2 regions of the Listeria sp. LM90SB2 genome follow, and region 2 is predicted to be linked to the other one. Evidence: riboswitches for the same ligand, from Rfam matches in the RefSeq annotation. Region 2 holds a riboswitch; the other holds the start of a gene.

Region 1 (12,061 bases), 1.1 Mb from region 2:
ATCAAATGAAGTGATTGAGATTTATATCGAAGTTAAAACAACGACAGGAAATAGAGATGCTCCATTTTATTTATCAGATAATGAATTAAATGTTGCGAGAATAAAAGGTGAGCTTTATAAAATTTATCGGGTATATGATTATAATACAGCGCCAAAACTGAAGATTATTGATAATTTATTCGATGAGACCCTAGAAATAAAACCAATCAATTATATCGTAAAAGGAGTGAACCAAAATGACAACAACACTAAAAACCAGCTACCAAAAAACACCTTATAAACTAGGCGGGAACGGTCCGCGCAATGTAGGTGTTCTGACAGAAGCACTTCAAAATATTGATGATAACCTAGAAAGCGATATTTACGGAAATGGCGCAGTTATTGCAAACTTTGAAACAAAAATCGCGAAAATTCTCGGGAAACAATCTGCGGTGTTTTTCCCAAGTGGGACGATGGCTCAGCAAATAGCGTTAAGGATTTGGGCTGACCGGAAAGAGAATCGGCGCGTGGCATATCATCCGCTTTCGCATTTGGAGATTCACGAGCAAGATGGGCTAAAAGAATTGCAGCAAATCACGCCAATATTACTTGGTACGGCGAATCGGCTTTTGACAATTGACGATATTAAAAGCCTTCGCGAGCCAGTTTCTAGTGTGCTTATCGAACTTCCTCAACGAGAAATTGGTGGACAGCTGCCTTCTTTTGAAGAGCTTGAGGAGATTTCGGAGTATTGCCATGAACAGGGTATTTCGTTGCATCTTGACGGGGCACGGTTATGGGAAATCACGCCGTTTTATCAGAAGTCTGCGGAAGAAATTTGTGCGCTGTTTGATAGTGTGTATGTGTCGTTTTACAAAGGAATTGGCGGGATTGCTGGGGCGATTCTGGCTGGGAATGATGATTTTGTGCAAGAGGCGAAAATCTGGAAACGACGGTATGGCGGAGATTTGATTAGTCTGTATCCGTATATTTTGTCCGCGGATTACTATTTTGAAAAACGGATTGGGAAAATGGCGGAATATTTTGAAGCGGCGAAAGGATTGGCTGAGCGATTTAATTCGTGTTCGGGCGTGAAGACTGTGCCGGAAGTGCCGGTTTCTAATATGTTTCATGTTTATTTTGAGAAGTCGGCTGATGAGATTGGGGCGATTTTGACGAAGATTCAGGATGAAACTGGAGTTGGAATTTCGGGGTATTTGCAGGAGAAATCGGCGGATGTTTGTGCGTTTGAGGTTTCGGTTGGGGATGCGTTTGCAGAGATACCGGCAAAAAATTTAGAACTAGTTTTTGAATGTTTGGAAAAGGAACTTAGACTATAAATTTGGATATAAAAAGACAAGCTATTTTCTATAGTAGCTTGTCTTTTTTAGTATGAATTATATTTTATTTCGACTGATTATTTGGTCTTCATAAGATTTTAAATCGGATAGAATTTCATTAATTGTCTTAGTTTTTTCTTTTGGCATTTCTAAGGACGTCTCTTCTTTTTCTATAATTTCATCGTAACCTTTTCTAGGGTCTTTAAACATTTTATCAAGTTCATCAGAGCAACTAAAAAGTTTGACGTCTTTCCCCGCAGTAAAACTCAGATTTTTATCATTATTTATGTATCCATCAATACTTATACCAATAGGATTAAATTCTTCATTGGTGAAAGTAACTGTATTAAAGTCTGGAATATTATATTTAAGATATATCGTTATTTTTTCTTTTTGGTCATTAAAGAAAGCTAGGTCTTTTTTTTCTTGCTCTTGATGTTGCATATAAAAGTAACCTCCTAGAATGGATAACATTGTGATAATTAGCACAATAACTAGTATAATAATTTTAGTTCGTTTTGACATAAAAGACCTCCAGAGATGAAAGGATGATTGAGTTGACTACTAAAAAAGCTTTCACTGATGAAGAATATTTCAAGCTTTCCGAGGCTGTTTATCAAGATGGCACATTAAATAGTAAAAAAATTAACATTGAACTAAGTTATAGAACAAAAAGTAATTGGAAAGTAGTGTCAAAATTAAATGATAGAGCTACTAACACACAAGCTTTTGCAGTTATTCCAGAAGAAAAAGGAAAAGATGGTAAAATCTATTATAACCATAATAACATGATTTTTGTCTATCGCGGAACAAAAGAGTCAAAAGATTTTGGCAGTGATATTATTAATGTATTTGCAGGGAAAAATTCTAGAACTAGCTTAGATAGAAAATCAAAAAATCCTTTCCAAGTCTCTAAAGAATGGACAGAAGAGGTATTAAAAGAATTTAATCCTAAAAATCCTACTTCTACTGGACATAGTTTAGGCGGAGCGCTATCGCATTATAATTCAATTTTATACGATTTTAATGCGACTACATACGCAGCTCCTAATATTTATCAATTATTACCTGAAGATAAGCAAAAGAAAGTTCGTGATGGCTTTTATAATAATTCAATTATTGATTTCACTCATGATGATGACATGATTAGAACTTTTGATCAATTTAGTTCACCTATTGTAGGTTCCCAATATATAGCGGAACGAAATAACGTCAAAGTTGGAGTCAAAGGAGTTTTTGGAGCTATTCCAGGGCACTACAATGAAACATTTGAAGGCTGTTTTTCTAGCGATGGAACGATGAAGTTAAAAGTAGATGTAGATTCTATTATTAAACATGCTCAAGACATTGATAATATTATTCAGTCACTACAAACGAATAATGATGACTTAGAGAACCTTGAAGAAAAACTACAAATAGGTTCCAAGAAAATACAAAATCAATTAGAGGAAGAAATAAGAATTGGTGGAGTTTATAGTGAATTGACTACCTGGGATATAGATGATGTTTTAACAGAACTATGTACAAAATATAAAAATGGAGTTTATTGTTTTTATAATCCGAATGAGTTTGAAAAATATTATGAAATGAATCATCAGACACGTAGACTATTGAAAAATTTTCAAATAGAGCTTGTTGATGCAGCGCAGTCTTTTCGAGAAACAAATACAAGTTTAGGAGAATGGATTTCTAATAACAATTAAAAGGAAGTGAGATTATATGTATAGCAATACTTATCAACGCGAATACGCACGTGCAATTGGGGATACATCTTATGATTTGAGCTATCACTTCAAATTATTGAGCGAGAACTCAAGAAAAAAATTTAACTGCCAAAGAACGTTCGAATTTACTTGTAGCAGAAAGTACTTTGAAAAAACAAGTTCGATTGAAAATCTTAAAGCTAGATGCAAAAAAATCAGTAGGAATACTAACTCAGCAAGCTAGAGAAGAAATAGCTATGATTCAAAAAGGAAATGAAAAAATTGGAGATGAATTAAAATTTATTCAAGATAAATTAGCGGATGCATTTGAATCCAGAACTGCAAAAGCTGTTCAAAGTTGGATGAAGCATATCCGGGAAGAAGAATTGGAAGAGCAAAAAGAGGTTCTTGTTATTTGTAAAGAAAGTATCAGAATGGATTAATATAGCGGTGAAGGTTATATTTGAAGGATATATCACGTAAAATAAAAATATTGAAGATATTGATAGAAATTTCTTAGTTTTTGTGTGAGAAATCGAAAAAGATGCATTTATTAATAATATGCTATTAAGGATTTTGAAAACTAGCATAATAAAAATTTAAAAAGATCTAGTCATATAACCCACCTATACAAATGTGTATTGTTTTTTAAGTATCAAAAGTAGTTTTTTGGTTCATTTGTGTATTATTTCACTTAAATTAATAAAAAGTATATTTTTATATCTTTTTACCCCTGTTTTTAATGAATAAATGTAATTAAATATTCACATTTGGAAGCGTTATTTCAACTATAATAGAAGTAGGAAGATGAATTTTAAATAAAGAATTTATGGGGATGAAAATATGAGCATTATTAATAGTAATTTTAGAAGTCTAGGTTCATACATAATGGAGAATATTTATAAAATACCTAATTATCAAAGAGAATATTCATGGGAAGAAACAGAGTTAGAAGACTTATGGATGGACTTAAGTCAAATCATAAATGGTGAAACTGAAAGTCATTTTTTTGGACAAATTGTAATACATGTAGATAAAAAAGAAAAAGCGAAACTAATAATCGATGGTCAGCAAAGAACGAGTACAGCAGTCATCTTTTTAGCTGCGATGAGAGAGTTGTTCACAGAGATGTATAATGCAGGCTGGGATGATGCACAATTTGATGCGCAGGACATTACTACGAAATTTATCGGTAGGTATACACAAACTAGGGATGAGAGGAAATTAATACTTGGTGAAAATGATAAAAGCTATTTTTCAAATAGAATACAATCGGTTTCTTCCGAACAACTAGGTCTTCAAAAAGCAACTAAATCTCAAAAAAGAATAAATTTTGCTTATAACTACTTTTATAAAAAATTAGAAGAAGAAATAAATTCTTCTGATTTTCTTGAGGATAAATATGGTCTTTTAAAAACATTTTTCAGTACTTTTACAGAAAAATGCTCAGTTATGTTTGTAGAAACAGATGATTTTAATGAGGCATTTATTATTTTTGAAACATTAAATGCAAGGGGAAAAGATTTGGAGACTGCTGATTTATTAAAAAATCACTTATTTAAAATTGCCAATAAAAAGGTTGGAGAAGTTAAAAAAAATTGGAAACAAATGTTGGAATTTATAGGGACGGTTGATACCACGAAGTATATTCGACATTTTTGGAATTCTCAAAATGTATTTATTAGAGAAAAGGATTTATATAAAGAAATTAGAAAAAAGATAACAACTCAATTTGAAGCAATTATTTTTATAGATGATCTAGTTAGATTATCAGAAGTTTATGGAGGAATGAAAAATCCTGCAGAAGATAATTTTTTTGAGACGGATTCTCAGCAAGTTTTAAATGATTTAAAGCGATTAGGAGCAAAATCATTTTATCCAATTATTCTAGCTATGGTAAAGAAAGATTATGGCCCTAATGAGATTTATGAGGTTCTTTCTGCTATTGAAGTTCTGGTTGTAAGAAATTTTGTTATATCCGGATTGGTAGCAAATAAATATGAAACAGAATTTTCAAAAATAGCTTTTAAAATTTATCAAGAAGAGGTTGAGAGTGTTACAGAAATTATTAATCTGATTAGAACTAATATTATAGCAGATGATGTTTTTTTGAATAACTTTTCTAGCTTTAAAACTACAAATAAACTTAGATTAAGATACATATTAAAAAAAATTAATGACAGTTACTCTAAAGAAATTGCTGTTTTAAACGATAATAATAAAATCCACCTTGAACACATAATGCCTATAAAAGCAGATGGATGGGATATCATTAAAGAAGAACATGAAGAATATTTGTGGAAGATTGGAAATCTTACTCTATTGGGAAGCGAATATAATAAAAAATCGACCAATAAAATATTTAATGATAAGAAAGATATTTATGAATATTCGGAAGTTCAGTTGACAAGGAAGTTGTTAGATTATGATGAATGGAATATAGATGTAATTAAAGAAAGGCAAGTTGAGTTAGCTGAACTTGCTGTTAATATTTGGAAAGTGTAATAAATTTATATAAATTCTAGCATTAGATTTGATATTTCATAAAAAAGTGGAAGGTATCATAATTAATGGATTTTAGAAGAGTAAGTTTATTTAAAAAGATAGGAAGAGGCGAACGTTTGTTATGCTTCTTGTTTTCTTGATAAGCAGAGTTTGAATGGCAAATAATTTAAAACAAACACTAAGAAGTGGTGAGATGTATATGGTAAGGAAATTTTTTGGATATATAGGAACCAGAAGATTTAATATATACGAAGCATTAGTTTATAGAAATAGGTATAGTTTAAAGAATAAAGAGAAGTTAATTTTTTATGATGGAACAAGTAAAATAAAGCAAAAGATTGCACCGAAAAGTGGAAGCAAAAATGGAAGAAGTCCTCATTTTGCATATTATCCAAATTCGTCTCATGATGGAGTAGGAAAGGAAATGACTGTTACACATAAGGCATACCAAGAGGCTATATCTACTTTGAAAATTTTTTGTATAGAAACATTAGATGGTGAAGTAATTATACTTGAAGTAGAAGAGGCTAAACTGGAATATTATATTAATGATGAAGGTCAGTATTATTTAGTTGATATTCTTATAGTATTGAAAAGTACATATCCATTCTATTATTTTTATAAGTGGGAGGGAATATTAGCTATAGAAATCTGGGTAAGCCATAAAACAGAGCAAAAGAAGATTGAAGCGCTAAACAGGAAGGGTATTCCAACTATAGAATGTAAGATATCTAAAAAGTTGTTATTAAATGAGGATATCCAAAGCGATAAGGAATACTTAAAGAATGTTCAAAAGGTAATTAATCGTTACTCAGATATAAAATTTCATTTATACGGAAGATTTATTTCTGATGCAAAAATCGATGAAACTTCAGTGTGGGGAGAGAAGTACTTGGAATTTAAAAACTATCATAATGAAAAAAAAAGAATGGAACTGCACTTCAGAAAACTAGAAAAACAAAAATTAGAACTGGAGAAGAAAAATAAGGAGCTAATAAGTGAAAATTATAATCTGGATTTAGAAATAAAAAATAAACATACTGTAATAGAGAAATTGAGTAAGAATAAGATGGAAGTTGAAGCTAATAAGGAATTATTGAAAATATGTAAAATTGAAAATGAAAACCTGATAAAAAAAGTGTCAGCATTGAATTTTGAATTAGTAAAAATGAAAGAGTATAAAGATCATCCAATAAAAACTTTCTGGAAAGATAAGATCCGATTCAAATAAAATAGTGATATTTTTTTATGTGAAATTTGTGATCAAAAATTAAGGTCGTTTTTGAATATTTAATATCTCGATGCTAAGAATAAAATTATGAACTTATAAGAACGGAGTGATTTTATGGGAACTAATAGAGCTAGAATTGATAAGTCTATTGAAAATATTCTTAAAGGAAAGAATATTGAAGAAGCTAAACTACACTTGCCGGAAATAACAAGCACAATAAAAACTGGTTTTATTGAAAAAGAAATTTCGGAACAAGTCTATCAAAGTATTATAGGTGTTGTAAGCGGGAAGCTTTCAAAGATTTATGACCTAGATGAAGATAAGTGTAAAGAGATTACAAGTGATTTTATTAAAAGAGAACAATGGATAAATGAGATAATGGAGTTGGTTGAACAGGATAATGTAACTGGAATATCAGATGTTTTGTTGAAGGCCTTAAAAATAGCGCTAGGAGAAACTGTTAAAGCTGAACAAAATGAAACTTACTTTGTAGAGAAACTATTGTATGAAATCATTTTTTTATCTTTAGAAAACACTATGCAAGGAGCTTTGGAAACTTTGGAGGAAGGGATAACTATTCCACAAATTCGAAAAGAGTTTATAAAACCTCTTGCTGATAAGCTATTTGAGGAAGATATAAAGACAGAAATTCCAGCTTTAGTATTAGGTAAAACAACTTTAGCTGTAATAAATAATAAAATCGCTGATAAGTTAAAAAATTTTGGTGGCTTTTAATGAGTGAAATCCAACATTTTTCAGAGTTTATAGATGGGGCTACAAATTATTGGTATGAGAATAAATTTGATCGCTGTAATGCATGTGATATGGTTAACGTTATGTTAACAGTGTTCGATGGAGATATTTCTACACCAGGTAACCAAAGTAATAAAATTCCTCGGAGGATATCTGTATCTGCAAAAGTATATGATGTGGATCGTTGGAATCAATCTAGAGAGGAATTAATAGAATTACTTAATTGGGTATCAGGAGACCTATTTGAGATGTCTTTTGAGAAAAATGAAGAACTATTTGACGCCTTTCCATTAGAACTCCCAAGTCCTCGAAAAGAGTGTATCACACTATTTTCAGGTGGATTAGATTCTTTTGCAGGCTCCTATTACAACTTCTTAAATAATATTTCAAGTGATTATGTAGGATATGTTAATAAAGCCGAGGAAAGAACATACCAAAAGCGCTTACAGTCTTTTTATAGAAAGATTTTTTCTGCAGGTGGTAGTGAGGTTGATATCAGGAATAAATATCAAAAGCCTAAAATTTTCTACTTTCAATCAACTAGATCTTTACTATATTTATCCCTAGCAATATCAAAAGCTATTTCTAATTCTGTCAAAGAAATTAGAATGTATGAAAATGGTATACTATCTTTAAACCCTGAATTTGGCAGATACACAACAAAAACTACACATCCTAAGACAATTTTTCTCTACAATAAACTTTTAGATACTCTTGGATATGATATTCGAATAGTAAATAAATTTGAATACGAAACGAAAGGTGAAATTGTTGAAAATATGAATCTGGAATTTAAATCACAAATAAAAAATACTTTTACATGTGGAAAAAGTAGGGTCGGAAAAGAGTATAACCACACAGGACAATGTGGTGCGTGTATTCCATGTATATTAAGGAAAATATCTTTGGCAGCATATGATAATGAGCATTTTGACGCTAAATATTTTGTGGGTTATAAAAACGTAGCTTCTGCGTCGGAAAAATATTTAAAGGATTACATTAACAATATAGGGTATTTCGATGCTTATGTTGAAGCAATTAAAAATGAAGAGATTTTTGGTGAAATATCAAATAACCAGCATAAATTCCATAAGGAAAATAATTACTTGAGATATAAAAAAGTAATGTTTGATAAATTTGCATCTGAATACGAAAGGTTTATTGCGAAATATGGGATACATTGATCTTCATGTGCATATAGATTTTTATTCAGAGCCAATAAAGATTGCAAGAGAATACGAACGGTTGAAGATATATGTTATTTTTGTTACTTATTTGCCAGAAATATTTTTGAAAACTCGATATGAATATGATAATTATAAATATGTAAGATTAGGAGTAGGATTTCATCCAGATATGGTAGGGGAATATGATTTTGATAAGAATGCGTTTGAAAGAGGGCTACAGTACACTAGATATATTGGAGAAGTAGGGCTGGATTTTTCTAAATCGAATCAACAATTTAAAGAACAACAAATAGAAATATTTCAACAAATAACTAGCCCAAAATATAACAAAGGAAATGTGTATTCGATCCACTCCAGAAAAGCTGAGGTAGAAGTACTGCAAATTCTTAAAAGCAACAATGTTAAAAGTGCAATCTTTCATTGGTATACTGGGGGAAAACACATGCTAAAAGATATTTCAGATTCAGGATATTTTTTTTCTGTAAATCATAAAATGCTTACTTCGAAAAATGGTATTGATATTATTAAAAGCATTCCTAAGTCCCAATTATTATTTGAAACGGATGGTCCTTTTGCGAGAAAAGAGAAAAGTATTGTTTATCCAAGCAATTTTAAACAGATTTATGCGGATTTTGAGGAAGTTATTCCAGGATTTGAAAAGATAGTTTTCTCTAATTTTAAAAGACTATTATTTCAAAAAGATATTGATAAAATTAATTAAGGGAATTAGAGTAAATTAAGGTATTTCTTAATAGTATATTGAAAGATTGGAACTATGGATTAATTGTTAAAGAGATTTGGAAAGATTAGCTTATAGTTATGCTAGTTGATAAGAGGCAATCTTTTGTTAAGAAATTAATAAATTTGTAGTCTGTTTTTTTAATTATAATAAGGAGGTTCCCCATGCCAAAACTAATCATCGACGCAGACGATTTCGGTCTATCCAAAGCCATAAACCACGGCATCATCGAAAGCTACAAAACCGGCATCACAACATCCACTTTACTCATGCCAAACCTAGAAACTGCCGAGCACGCAATCGCTCTCGCAAAAGACCACCCAGACCTATTCATCGGGCAACACACAAATTTCTTACTCGGAAAACCATGCACGGACCCGGCGGAAATCCCGTCACTTGTCGACGAAAACGGGGAATTCCATCGTTCCAAATATTACCGGGCTAACCCTGAACTGAAATTCCAATACGAAGATGTGCGCACGGAAACCATCGCTCAAATGGAACGATTCAAAGCGCTAACTGGTCACTACCCAGAACACATTGACTGCCACTCAATCGGTGATGAAACGGTTGACCAAGCTTTCTTTGATATTGCGCGTGAGTTCGGGATTCACACCACTTTAAAATACAGCGGTGATAAAAAATGGCCAGATCAGGAAGGTTATTTACCAATTACTAAACTATTGGAATCGGGCGCACTCCCATACACAAACGGCGGTGTCTCGATTGAGAACTTCCTTAACGATGATTTCGGATTATTAAAATTGGCGCCAAACGAAATCGCTGAGATGCATTTTGATGTCGGTTTTTTGGATCAATTTGTGCTGGATAATTCTTCTTATACGTTGATGCGGTGCCGCGAGCTTGCGACGATTTGTGACGCGCGGGTGCGGGATTGGCTTCTTGAAAATGGGTTTGAGCTTATTACATTTGGGGATTTACAGCGGTAAAACTCTATGTTATGATGAACGCAACTTAATAAGAAAAACTAGGGGGGCCGATTCTGGCTGAGATAGGAAGGTAATGCTTTCTGACCCTTTGAACCTGTTTGTTAGTGCAAGCGTAGGGAAGTGAATGTGAAAGTGACCGGAAAATTTATCGCGGCTGCTGTTTCTTTGCTTATGCTAAGGGACAGTGGGCGCTTTTTTTATTGTTCAAAAGGAGGAGTTTGAGTGTTTGTTCACGGTTTTCAAGAAGAAGTAGGGGATTTATGGCAAGAAACGTTGCAGCATCCATTTGTGCAGAGTTTGGCGGATGGGACGCTTGAGAAGGAGGCGTTTTACTATTATTTGCTCCAGGATGATTATTACTTGTCACATTTTGAGAAGGTGATTGAGAAAAGTGTGGAACAGGCGGGGACGGCGGAACTTGCTGCGGAAATGAGGGAAGTACAAAGGCGGCTTCAGCAATCAGAGTTGTTGATGCGCGAACAGTTTTATCCACGGGTTGGGCTAGCGGAGCGTGATTTTTCCGAGCGCAAACCAGCGCCAACTGCTTATCATTATACTTCTCACCTTTACCGGATGGCAGATTTTGGCAGTTTTGGGGTAACGATTGCGGCGCTTTTGCCATGTTATGCGCTTTATGCGGATATGGGGAAAATGTACGAAGGGGCGCGGAGTTCGGAGCCATTTTATCAAGAGTTGTTGGATAGTTATGTGGATGAAAATTATCAAAAAGTGGTGTTGCAGCAGAAGCGGTTGGTGGAACAGGCGGCGAGTATGGCGGATGCGCGGGAGCTTGCCCTCATGAAGCAGGCTTTTCAAATTAGTGTGGAAATGGAATGGGCATTTTTTGATATGGCTTATAAAAAACAAAATTGGCGTGGGAGTGTGAATTATGTTTGATTTTATGACGTTGGAAAAGGTGTGGGAAAAAGGGCCGTTGGTACATAATATTACGAATATCGTGGTTGCGAATGACTCGGCGAACGGGTTGCTTGCGATTGGTGCGTCACCGATTATGGCTTCTGCGAAAGAGGAAATGGATGAACTTGCGAAAATGGCGGATGTGCTCGTGATTAATATTGGGACGCTAGACGGGGAGCTTGTTACAGCGATGAAAATTGCTGGACGTGCGGCAAATGTTGCTGGAACGCCGGTTGTGCTTGACCCGGTCGGTGTTGGTGCGACTTCATACCGTCGTAAAGTGGTGCAAGAATTATTGGCTGAAATCCAGTTTACGGCGATTCGTGGAAATGCGGGAGAGCTTGCGGCGATTGCTGGTGAAGCTTGGGAAGCGAAAGGCGTGGATGCGGGTGTTGGTTCGGCGGATGTGCTGAGCATTGCTGAAAAAGTGGCGAATGAATGGAGCACGGTTGTTATTATTAGCGGCGAAGTAGATGTGATTTCAGACGGAACGCGTTTTGCAAAAGTGGCTAATGGTAGCGCACTGCTTCCAAGAATTACTGGTTCTGGTTGTTTGCTCAGTGCAGTTTGCGGTAGTTTTATGGCCGTTCAGGATGATGCTTTTCGAGCTAGTGTCGAAGCATGCGCGAGTTATGCGGTGGCTTCTGAGTACGCGGAAATCGAATTAGAAAGAAAACTTCCAGGTTCATTTCGACCACAATTTTTAGATGCTCTTGCTAGTTGGTCGGTCGAAAAAACGCGTGCCAAAGCTAAAAT
Region 2 (12,061 bases):
TAAAGAAACTTGCGCGCCGCCAATAATATGGCCTTGCAAGCCACTATTTTGAATTAATTTACCCGCAAAGTGACCTGGTGGACGTTTGAATACACTACCACAAGATGGATACTCTAATGGTTGTTTAGCTTCACGTGCTGCAGTAAGTTCATCCATTTTTGCTTGAATTAGGTTTTTTTCTTCTAAGGCCAAAGAAAAAGTAGCATCTAATACGATGTAATTTTTTTCTGCAATAGTACTAAAGCGATAAGCTGCTTTTAGTTCTGAACGTTTTAGTTTTTTTAATTCACCTGTTTGTGTCAGCACGGTTGCAGCTTCTAAAACATCACTAATTTCGCCTCCGTATGCTCCTGCATTCATATGTAGTGCTCCCCCAATAGATCCGGGAATACCACAAGCAAATTCAAGTCCGCTTAAGCTTTCATCTAAAGCGAATTTTGCTGTATCAATGAGTTTGGCACCACTCATGGCGATAATTTGGGTATTGTTTCTTTCAATGGTTTGTAGTAAATCAAGATGTAAAATAACGCCGCGAATTCCGCCGTCTTTAATGATTAGATTGGAACCATTTCCGAGAATAGTAAGAGGGATTTTATTTTGGTGACAGTAGGCCACCACTTCTTGCGTCTCTTCTATTGTTTTTGGCATAACGAATACGTCTGCCGCGCCGCCTGTTTTTGTATAGGTATACTTAGACAACGGTTCATTTAATTTAATCGCTATATGCGGAAACTGTGTTTGTAAGTTATTCATTATTTATTTCAAACCTTTCATGGTTGTAGTTTAAAAATCACTTCCTTTATTTTATCATGGAACCTCTCTTTTACAAAGAATTCCATAGTTTTTTTCTTAAATTAGGAATATTTAGGGATGATTTAGGGTAATTGGATGATATGTTCTTGAGTAATATAATTAAAAATGTTATGATGTAGAACATACGTTTGATTAAAAAGGAAAGGGATGAAAAAATGATTCGTTTTGATAATGTATCCAAAAAATACAGCGATGATAAAACAGCAGCAGTAAATAATGTAACTTTGGACATAAAAGACGGCGAGTTCTTTGTTTTCATCGGACCGAGTGGTTGCGGGAAAACAACAACACTAAAAATGATTAATCGCTTGATTCCACTGACAACTGGAACCATTTATATTAATGAAAAGCGAATTAGTGATTATGATATTCATGAACTTCGCTGGGATATCGGCTATGTTTTACAACAAATTGCGCTCTTTCCTCACATGACTATTGAAGAAAATATCGCTATCGTTCCGGAATTAAAAAAATGGAGCAAGGAGAAAATTCATGACCGGATTACGGAATTATTAGATAGTGTTGGCTTGGATCCTGAAAGTTATCGTCATCGCAAACCAGCTGAATTATCTGGTGGTGAACAGCAACGGGTTGGTGTTGTTCGTGCCCTTGCAGCAGATCCTGGAATTATTCTGATGGATGAACCTTTTAGTGCACTTGATCCGATTTCTCGCCAACGTTTGCAACAAGATATTTCTGCGCTTCAAAAGAAAATCAAGAAAACGATTGTATTTGTTACCCATGATATGCAAGAGGCTTTAGCACTTGGTGACAGAATTTGCGTAATGCAAGGCGGTGAAATTGTCCAAGTAGCAACACCACAAGAAATTATGAAAAATCCAGAAAATGACTTCGTTAAAGATTTCTTAGCATCTGGACATGCTTTCAATACGCCAATTTTAGAAGCAAACTTTACGGTGAAGGACTTAATAGAAGCTGACCTGTTTTATTCGTATCAAACTAGTGATGGCACACTTGGAATTTCATCAGCGGAGCCTGTCGAAAACCTTGTTCGGCGAATCGCGGAAGAACAGTCAATTCCTGTCACAGACGAAGCAGGTAATTTTATCGGTACAGTTTCAAATAAACATGTGATGCAATTCTTAGCGCGTCATCTGAAAAGTTCAGGTGAGCTTGTATGAATACTCTTATAGATACATTTACTGTCCGTAAAGATGAACTATTCACAGCTTTAGTACAACATATTCAAATTTCCTTTGTCTCTCTTTTTATAGCGGTGTTAATTGCCTTACCTCTTGGGATTTATTTAACTAGACATAAGCGTCTCGCTGAACCAATTATTCAAGTAGCCGCTATTTTTCAAACAATTCCTTCTCTGGCACTACTTGGTTTGTTAATTCCGCTCGTTGGTATTGGGATAGTTCCAGCGATTATTGCGCTTGTTATTTACGCCCTCTTACCTATTTTAAGGAATACATATACTGGGATAAAAGAAGTCGACCCAGCCCTTGTTGAAGCCTCACGCGCAATGGGAATGAACAAATGGAAAAGATTATACAAAGTACAACTTCCTCTTGCTATGCCAGTAATTATGGCTGGTATTCGTACAGCGATGGTATTAATCATCGGTACAGCGACACTTGCTGCCTTAATTGGTGCAGGTGGACTCGGGGACTTGATTTTACTAGGGATTGACCGCAATGATAATAGTTTAATTCTATTAGGTGCAATTCCAGCAGCGTTACTAGCGATTTTGTTTGATTTCTTACTACGTTTCCTTGAAAAAGCATCTTTTAAAAGCACGATTATTACGATTTCAGCAGGTATCTTATTAACTGCCGCAATTATCGTCGTTCCTTATTTTGCGTCTGATAAAAAAGAAATTACGATTGCAGGTAAATTAGGTGCAGAACCAGAAATTTTGATTAATATGTACAAACTAGTTATTGAGGACGAAACAGATTTAAAAGTTAATGTGAAGCCGAATATGGGTAAAACGAGCTTCGTTTTTAATGCATTAAAATCAGGTGATATTGATATTTATCCTGAATTTACAGGAACAGTGCTAGAGACATTCTTAAAAGAAAATGCAAAAACACATGATCCTGAAGAAGTGTATACGCAAGCACGTGATGGTTTGGCAAAAGATTTTAATATGTCTTATTTAAAACCGATGAAATATAATAACACCTATGCTCTTGCGGTTTCACCAGAATTTGCAAAAGAAAATAATTTAGAAAAAATATCTGATCTTGGCCCAGTATCTGACCAAGTAAAAGCTGGATTCACACTGGAGTTTAAAGACCGTTCGGATGGTTATAAAGGCATTCAAGATAAATATGGTCTCACATTCTCTAACTTGAAAACAATGGAGCCAAAACTGCGATATAATGCAATTAAATCTGGAGACATCAATTTACTAGATGCTTACTCAACAGATAGTGAACTCGCCCAATATAAATTAAAAGTCCTAGAAGACGATCAGCAGCTCTTCCCTCCTTATCAAGGTGCACCGCTTATGCTGACAAAAACATTAGAAAAATACCCAGAACTGAAAAAACCATTAAATAAACTAGCTGGGAAAATTACAGATGATGAAATGCGTAAAATGAATTATGAAGTGAATGTAAATGGCAAATCAGCTTATACAGTTGCCAAAGACTATTTGAAAGATCAAGGTATTATTAAATAAAAAAGCGAAGTGGTTTTTACGCCACTTCGCTTTTTTTATTGTCTAATTAAGTTTTTGACTTTATTAATGTTTGGTTTGTAAAAACGACAATGTGTTTCAAATTCTTTGTTGAATTCAGCAGCTCTTTGGGTTAGTGATTGCTCGTGATCAAGCATCAAGCCTTCTTCAAGTAGTGGTCTAAGTGAAATAATTTGATCGAAAACAAGACCGGCATTTGTGTCACTTAGAACAGATACCATTTTACTTAACGCTTTTTGTTTGTCAGTAGGTAATTCTTTTTGATGAAGATGGAACCATTTTGCTAATTGTTTGCGATTTTTTCGGGTTGCTTCTAAATAAATACTTTGCGCATAAGCTGCTTTAGCAAATGCAATCGATAAATTTTCAGCGGATTCCCAGTCTTCTTCTAGAATTTCACCTTGCATTTTGATTTTTTGATTGAGTAGAGTAATATCTTCTTGATAAACATCCATTTTGCGTTGTTGTTGCTTATAAACCTCCATCGCTAAATTAAGTTCATCAATAGTTGGCTGCATTTTTTCACCAAAAATAGTATTATCATTTAAAATCAATTGTGTTTGCTCTATTTTTTCAGCAATAATGCTATCGCGTTCTTTGATTACATGTGCGCGTTTGCCTAAGTATTCAAAATAGAAATTATACTTTTGAATGCGATTAACTACTGCTTCTGCTTCTTTCACTGTGGCTGGTTCTTCTTGTGAATTTAATACTGTCACACCAGCTACTTTACTTAATTTAGTATAAATAATAATTGTGAAAACTTCTCCGCTCAAATTGATTGTGTACGGTAGTTTATGTTGCTGTTCTAAAAGCCTTTTATGTTGTTTTAATAGTTTATCCGTCATCGTTAATCAACACCTTTACTACGCCATTAGTATTATATAATTCAATTATATAGTATAAAGATGAAAATTTCGAGGGAAAGAAATGAGAAAATTATTTTTAATTGTTTACATAATATAATTATTGTCTTCTTCCCTTATTTATAATGACGTCAAAGTATAAAATAACAAGTAGATGTTTAAGACTGCAATAAAAATGGCGACAGCCCAAGAAATGATTTTTAACCATGTTGGATTGACGAATTCGCCCATCTTTTGTTTATCACTTGTGAACATAACTAATGGGATAACTGCGAACGATAATTGCATTGATAGAATAACTTGGCTAAAAATGAGTAGTTCATTGATACCATTTGCCCCGTAAAGTGCTGTGATAATAACAGCTGGAACGATTGCAAGTACACGTGTTAACAAACGGCGCACTACTGGTTTTAAACGGATATTAAGGAAACCTTCCATGACGATTTGACCAGCTAATGTTCCTGTTAAAGTAGAATTTTGCCCTGATGCGAGTAATGCTACTGCAAAAACAGTGCTGGCGATACTGCTTCCAAGTGTTGGATTGAGTAATTTGTAAGCATCCTCAATACCAGCGACATTATGCTGACCGGTCGTATAAAAAGCGGCAGCCGCTAAAATTAAAATCGATGCATTGATTAATAATGCAATCGTTAAAGAAAAAGTGGAATCGATAAAGGAAAAACGAATCGCTTCTTTCTTCCCTTCTTTTGTTCGAGCGTATTGTCTGGTTTGAACAATAGATGAATGCAAATATAAATTATGTGGCATCACTGTTGCCCCAAGAATACCAAGTGCAATATAAAGCATAGCTGGATTAGTAACAATTTCTGATTGTGGAATAAAACCTTTTGCTATTGCTTGCATATCAGGATGAGACATCACCATTTCCGCACCAAAACATACAAGAATCGTAACCATTAAAGTAATAACAATAACTTCTATGTAGCGGAAACCTTTATGTTGTAAAAATAATACGAGAAAAATATCTAATGCAGTAATACAAACTCCCCAAATTAATGGAATCCCAAATAGTAAATTAAGCGCAATCGCACTACCGATGACTTCTGCGATATCTGTTGCTATAATCGCTAATTCAGCTAAAATCCAAAGAACGAATCCAAATGGTTTAGAAAAGTGATCACTTGAAGCTTGGGCTAAATCGCGACCGGTGACAATGCCTAATTTTGATGCAAGTGATTGTAATAAAACGGCTAGAATATTAGAAATTAAAATAACGGATAACAATGTGTAACCAAATTCTGACCCGCCGGCAATAGAAGTTGCCCAGTTCCCTGGATCGACATAGCCGACCGCAATAAGTGCACCTGGCCCCATAAAGGCAAATAATTTACGGAAAAATTTTGCGTTTTTAGGAATAGCTACGGAATTATTTACTTCGCTTAAGCTGGGAGCATTCTGTGCTTTTCTCCAGCTTTGTTTTGTACGTTCTGTTTTATCCTTTTTCATGCTCCCTGACCTTCTTTCGTTTATGATAAAAAGTTTACTACGGGAAACATTCTTTGTCAAACGAAAAACACAACCGTTTTATAGAAATGATAGGTTGTGTTTTCGTATATTTTTATAAGGCTTCAGTTAGTGATTTTCTTTTGTTTTTAACTGGGTTTAGTGTGCGTTCGACCCAACCGAGAAGTACATCGGCTAATATGGCCATAACTGCGGTTGGGATAGCACCAGCTAAAATGATAGCAGTACCATTTGTTGCATTTGTTCCGCGTACAATAATATCACCGAGACCTCCCGCTCCAACGAATGTCCCAATTGCCGCTACACCAATAGCAATAACAAGTGCATTTCGAATACCTGCCATAATAACAGATAATGCGAGTGGCATTTCTATGAGGCGTAGTACTTGCCATTTTGTCATCCCCATCGCTTTACCAGATTCTAAAAGTGCGCCATCAACGTTTCTAATGCCCGTATAGGTGTTTTTTAGAATTGGTAGTAAAGAATATAGGAATAAGGATAAGACGACTGTATTCGTCCCTAAGCCCATTATAAGCATAAGTACGGCTAACATTGCTAGTGCCGGAATTGTTTGGATGATATTAGCGATTTGGATAACCCAGCCAGCTAAGCGTTTTTTTCTTGCAATATATACTCCGAGCGGTATTGCGATGATTGCTGCGAAGATAACTCCGTAAGCACTCATCAAGAAATGCCGCCAGAACTCTTCCATGACATAACTTCCATTTGTTTGGTAATAATCAATTAATTGTTTTAATGTGTCCATCTTTTGGCACCTCCTTAGTTTTTACCTTCAAAGTAATTATTTTTTTGCAAGAATTCTTGCGCTACGATGGACGGTTCTTTCAATTTGCCATCCGCTTCATAATTAAGTTTTTGCATTTCTTCTGTCGAAATTTTACCTTTTAATTTATTGATAGTCGTTTTTAATTCTGGATGTTTCTTTAAAATTTCATCTGTTGCTAGAGCTGAAGCATCATATGGTGGGAAGAATTTTTTATCATCTTTTAATAGTTTTAAATTGTAAGTTGGGATACGTCCGTCTGTTGAATAACCAAGCGCCACATCCATTTGATTGTTTTTAAGCGCTGTGTAGATTAAGCCAATTTGCATTGGAAATATTTTCTTGAATTCAATATCATAGGCTTTTGAAAATGCTTTATAGCCATCGCCTTCACGTTCCATCCAAGAATTATCGACACCAGCTGTGAGCTCATTTTCTACTTTTCGCATATCACTTACGGTGTTTAAATTGTATTTTTTCGCAGTGTCTTGGCGTACCATAAACACATACGTATTAGCAAAGCCGTAAGAATCAAACCAGGTTTGGTGGAAACGTTCTTCAAAACCTTTCTTAACAGCTGCTAAAGCTTTTTCTGGATCTTTAATTGCTTCTTCACCAAGTGGACCAACTAAATCTGTACCGGTATATCTTGTTGCAGTAATATCTACATCCCCATTTAACATCGCTTGGTGCTGAACGATAGTTGATCCAAGGTTGTTGACGATTTCTACTTTTAGGCCAGTATCATGTTCAATTAATTCTTTTAAAATATTCGAAACGATTTGAGATTCAGTTGTTGCCATTGCACCGATGCGAATAGTATCTTTGGAACTGCCTCCAAGTCCTGGTAAAGAACAGCTAGATAAGAAAAGAGAACTAGTTAGTAGTAATACGCTGAATAACGCGATAAATTTTTTCTTCATGTTATTCTCCCCCTTCCCGAGCTTCACGGATGGCTTTTGGAGTTAGACGATATTCTAATTTTCCAAGCGCGAATTCTACTACAAGGGCTAAAATGGTAACAGGAATTGCCCCACCAAGAATTAAATCGGGGCGGTATAAGTTTAAACCATTAAAAATAAAGTCTCCTAGTCCACCAGCTCCAATGTAAGAAGCAAGCGTTGCCCAAGCGATAACATATACTGCAGATAAACGAATACCAGCCATAATAACGGAAATGGAGTTAGGAATTTCGACATTAATAATTAGTTGCCAATTCGTCATCCCCATGCCGCGACCAGATTCAATTAAATTTTTGTCGACTCCTCGAACACCAATAAACGTGTTTCGTAAAATTGGTAAAAGTGCGTAAATAAATAACGCAATAATCGCTGGTAATGTACCAACACCAAGAAACGGAATAATAAACGCCAAAATGGCAAGAGAAGGAACGGTTTGCAAAACACTAACAACACCAATTACAAAATTTGCTACTTTTGGTGAGCGTGTAAGTAAAATCCCAGTTGGTACTGCAACCGCAATACCTAAAATAACAGCAGATAAGGAGATAAATAAATGTTGCCATGTTTGAACAAGCAAGTTATGGCCGTTTTCTTGAAAAAAAGTAACAATTGCGTCCATAGCTTATCCCTCCTGCTTCATTTCTGGTTCTGTCGTTTTGGAATCCGCCTGTTCCTCCTGATTTTCTGTCGCATCTTCTACCGTACCCCAAATGGAGTCATACACGATATCCACTAAGCTGGCACGAGTAACAATTCCGACAAGTCGTTTATCTTTATCCACTACAGGAATGTATTTATAGCCGCGTTTTAGAATCCGTTGTACAGTATCGCGAAGCAAGGTATCTTCATACACATAAAAGACATTTTTCTCGATGATATCCATGACAGAAGTTGCCGTACGACGATTTAAATCAATTTGCTCTACATCGATAAATCCTTTCAACACGTTACCTTCATCGACAACAAGTAATGTATCTACTCGTTTCTCTTTCATCACAGTAATCGCAGCTTGGAGTGATTTGTCCGCTGTAATAGAGACTGGATTTGTGTTCATGATTTGTGCTACTTGTGTAACTTCTGGTTTCGCTTCAATTAAGCGATCTTTACCGATGAAATCTTCTACAAACGAATTCGCAGGGTTACGCAAAATTTCATCTGGAGTATCAAATTGAACAATTTCACCAGCTTTCATAATGACGATACGGTCCGCCAGTTTAATCGCTTCATCCATATCATGGGTAACAAAAATAATCGTCTTGCCAAGTTCTTTTTGCAAATTTTTGAATTCTTCTTGTAGGGAATCACGAGTAATTGGATCTAGTGCTCCAAAAGGTTCATCCATCAGAATTAAGTTTTGCTCTGCTGCAAGCGCTCTTAAAACACCGATACGTTGCTGCTGTCCACCACTTAATTCGTAAGGGTAACGGTCCAAAAACTCTTCTGGTAAATCTACTAATTTAATTAATTCTTTTGCCCGTTCTTGTTTTTTCTCTTCGGACCATTTAAGTAATTTTGGTACAAGGACGATATTTTCACGAATCGTCATATGTGGCATCAAGCCAATTTGCTGAATAACATAACCAATAGAACGTCTTAGTTTGACGGGATCTTCCGCCATGATGTCTTTATCATTAATAAATATTTTTCCTTCTGTAGGTTCAATAAGCCGGTTAATCATCTTCATTGTTGTCGTTTTCCCACAACCACTTGGACCGATAAAACAAACAAATTCTCCTTTATCGATGTTTAGTGTTAGATCATTAACTGCTTTTTTGCCCCCTTTATAAGTCTTTGTTACGTGTTCGAATTTTAACACGCTTACACACCTCCATTTTTTCTTTACCAATACCAAAAAAATTGGCAATCGGTAACTAATTTCCCTAACTAGTATAGATTTAAACTTTTTAAATACAAAAAAACAGCTTAAAGACAGTGTTACATTCAAACGGAAGTTACTAAACAAGATGATTTCGTACTTGTGGCACGTGTGACATCGATGCTAAACTCGTAATCGTGAAAATGAGCATTGTAATAAGCTGCAATATAGTATTTATTTAATTATAACACACTTAAAAAGGCCCAAAAGCAATTGCTTCTGGACCTTTTGGTTATTTTGGTAAAAATAATTTTGGTGAAGTCTTCAATAATATCGAAATAATGATACCTGAAACAAGGACGGTACCAAGGCAACTAGCTCCATTCATCACGATTGAAAATAGTTGTGCTCCCCAACCTTGAAATGCATAAGCACCCCAGAATAATACTCCTGCGACATAGTGCCAAAAATATCGAGCTACTCCTCCAATAATCATGGTTCCCCACGCCCATTCAATTGCTTTTTTGAGTTGATTAGCAGCTAAATTACTTCGAACTTGCTTGCTAAAGACACCGCTGAAAGCAATAAAACTGAATGCCAAAATATACTCAATAATTGCCTGGGAGGGCATTAATATATATGCCTTACCTGTTAAGAAATGTAGTAACCCCCATAACAATCCTGCAAATCCAGCCGCCCAAAAACCGCGTCGAATCGCGATAACATACATTGGAATCATTCCAAGCGAGATGGAAAAACTGGAACCAATGTCTAGCGGGATGAAACTTAATACCATCGCAACTGCAGCAAAGATAGCACACTCAAGTAAAATGATTAATCGTTTGTTTTGCATAAAAAATAAACTCCCCTCTTCTTTTTGGTCAAAAACGTACCCCAGAAGAAAGCAGTTTCTATTGTTAGAAATGCAATCGCCACAATCCCTACGCTCGTATTAACGAACAGGTTCAAAGGGTCAGAATCCAAAAACATGTGGACTCAATCTCAGCTAAGAAGCCCCCCCCTGTGGTAACGTCTATGAAATTATCGTACAACAATTATTATAGCATGCACTTCTTTTTTGTAAAGAATTATTTGTTTTCTTTAATCATTTGCAGAAAATTTTACAGTATTTTGTGCTTTTTTCGGTAGTTTATCAAAAATAAGCTGATAACTATTTTTGATTAAGGCAAATTCAGTTTCTGCTTCCACATCGTAATTTTCATTTATTACAAGTGTAATCCAATGCTTTTTATTTAAATGGTAACCTGGTTTTATGCTCAAATATTCATCACGCAACAAATCAATTCTTTCAGGCTGACATTTAACGCTAACATATAAATCCCCGTGATACATATGTATGAGCGCAAATATCTTCCCACCAACTGTTAAAGCGTGCGTTTTTTTATCAAACGGAAATGTTTCTTTGGCAGCTTGCAAAGTCAGACAAAGCGCGACTTTTTCTTGTAAAATTTGTTCGTAATTCATCCGGCTCTCCTCCTTATTTTGATATTATAACATTTATTTATGTGTGTATGCTTTCTTTGCTACACTAACCATGTTAAAATAGTAGTAATTGTGCTTTTTCTGATTTCAAGAAGAAGTAACTTAGTATTGGAGGAAGAAAATGTTAACTGTAAATAATGTTGGCTTACGCTACGGCGATAAAAAGCTATTTGAAGATGTTTCGATTAAATTTTTACCAGGTAACTGTTATGGTCTTATTGGAGCGAATGGTGCTGGTAAATCAACGTTCCTAAAAGTGCTTTCTGGCGAGCTTGATTCACAAAGTGGTAATGTGCATATTGGTTCAGGTGAGCGTCTAGCTGTCCTTCGCCAAGATCATTTTCAGTATGATAATGAACTAGTTCTTAACACAGTAATCATGGGACATGAACGTCTATACAAAATTATGGACGAAAAAAATGCCATTTATATGAAAGAAGATTTCAGTGATGAAGATGGTATCCGCGCTGCAGAACTAGAAGGCGAATTTGCTGAATTAGATGGTTGGGAAGCAGAATCTGACGCTGCTGTTTTATTAAACGGACTAGGTATCCCTACTGACTTACACGGAAAACTTATGAAAGATTTAACTGGTGGAGAAAAAGTGAAAGTGCTTCTTGCACAAGCTTTATTCGGTAAACCAGATATCTTACTTCTGGATGAGCCTACCAACCACCTTGACATCCGTGCGATTCACTGGTTAGAAGAATTTTTAATCAACTTTGATAATACTGTTATCGTAGTATCCCATGACCGTCACTTCTTAAATAAAGTGTGTACGCACATTGCGGATCTTGATTTCAGCAAAATTAAATTATATGTCGGAAACTATGATTTCTGGTATGAATCAAGCCAATTAGCTCAAACAATGATGGGCGATCGTAACAAGAAAAAAGAAGAAAAAATGAAAGAATTACAAGACTTTATTGCTCGTTTCAGTGCGAACGCATCGAAATCAAAACAAGCAACAAGTCGTAAAAAAATGCTCGAAAAAATCACGCTGGAAGATATTCAACCTTCTAGTCGTCGTTACCCTTTCATTCAGTTCAAACCAGACCGTGAAGTTGGAAATGACCTTCTAACAGTAACAAACTTGTCTAAAACAATCGATGGTGTGAAGATTCTTGATAATCTTTCTTTCTCGATTAATCGAAATGACAA

Evidence for each region. A riboswitch is a leader RNA that binds a small molecule or an ion and turns the genes downstream of it on or off. The one in region 2 is predicted to bind thiamine pyrophosphate.
Region 1: another riboswitch for thiamine pyrophosphate. It lies ahead of tenA (thiaminase II); the one in region 2 lies ahead of thiT (energy-coupled thiamine transporter ThiT).

What each region holds. Positions count from the first base shown of each region.
Region 1 covers NZ_CP046449.1:355,000-367,060, forward strand. Annotated here, with positions in the region: gene GL301_RS01680 (MrcB family domain-containing protein) at 1-280, shown strand, start outside; gene GL301_RS01685 (threonine aldolase family protein) at 237-1,319, shown strand; gene GL301_RS01690 (DUF1433 domain-containing protein) at 1,377-1,763, opposite strand; gene GL301_RS01695 (hypothetical protein) at 1,877-3,022, shown strand; gene GL301_RS01700 (hypothetical protein) at 3,190-3,465, shown strand; gene GL301_RS01705 (DUF262 domain-containing protein) at 3,866-5,527, shown strand; gene GL301_RS01710 (hypothetical protein) at 5,682-6,758, shown strand; gene GL301_RS01715 (hypothetical protein) at 6,873-7,493, shown strand; gene GL301_RS01720 (adenine nucleotide alpha hydrolase family protein) at 7,493-8,695, shown strand; gene GL301_RS01725 (TatD family hydrolase) at 8,673-9,419, shown strand; gene GL301_RS01730 (ChbG/HpnK family deacetylase) at 9,602-10,387, shown strand; TPP riboswitch at 10,418-10,523, shown strand; gene tenA (thiaminase II) at 10,610-11,284, shown strand; gene thiM (hydroxyethylthiazole kinase) at 11,277-12,061, shown strand, end outside.
Region 2 covers NZ_CP046449.1:1,447,532-1,459,592, forward strand. Annotated here, with positions in the region: gene murB (UDP-N-acetylmuramate dehydrogenase) at 1-753, opposite strand, end outside; gene GL301_RS07215 (ABC transporter ATP-binding protein) at 969-1,955, shown strand; gene GL301_RS07220 (ABC transporter permease/substrate-binding protein) at 1,952-3,466, shown strand; gene GL301_RS07225 (hypothetical protein) at 3,502-4,332, opposite strand; gene GL301_RS07230 (Nramp family divalent metal transporter) at 4,471-5,817, opposite strand; gene GL301_RS07235 (ABC transporter permease) at 5,930-6,601, opposite strand; gene GL301_RS07240 (osmoprotectant ABC transporter substrate-binding protein) at 6,616-7,542, opposite strand; gene GL301_RS07245 (ABC transporter permease) at 7,544-8,200, opposite strand; gene GL301_RS07250 (betaine/proline/choline family ABC transporter ATP-binding protein) at 8,204-9,397, opposite strand; gene thiT (energy-coupled thiamine transporter ThiT) at 9,690-10,250, opposite strand; TPP riboswitch at 10,319-10,428, opposite strand; gene GL301_RS07260 (MmcQ/YjbR family DNA-binding protein) at 10,499-10,882, opposite strand; gene GL301_RS07265 (ABC-F family ATP-binding cassette domain-containing protein) at 11,022-12,061, shown strand, end outside.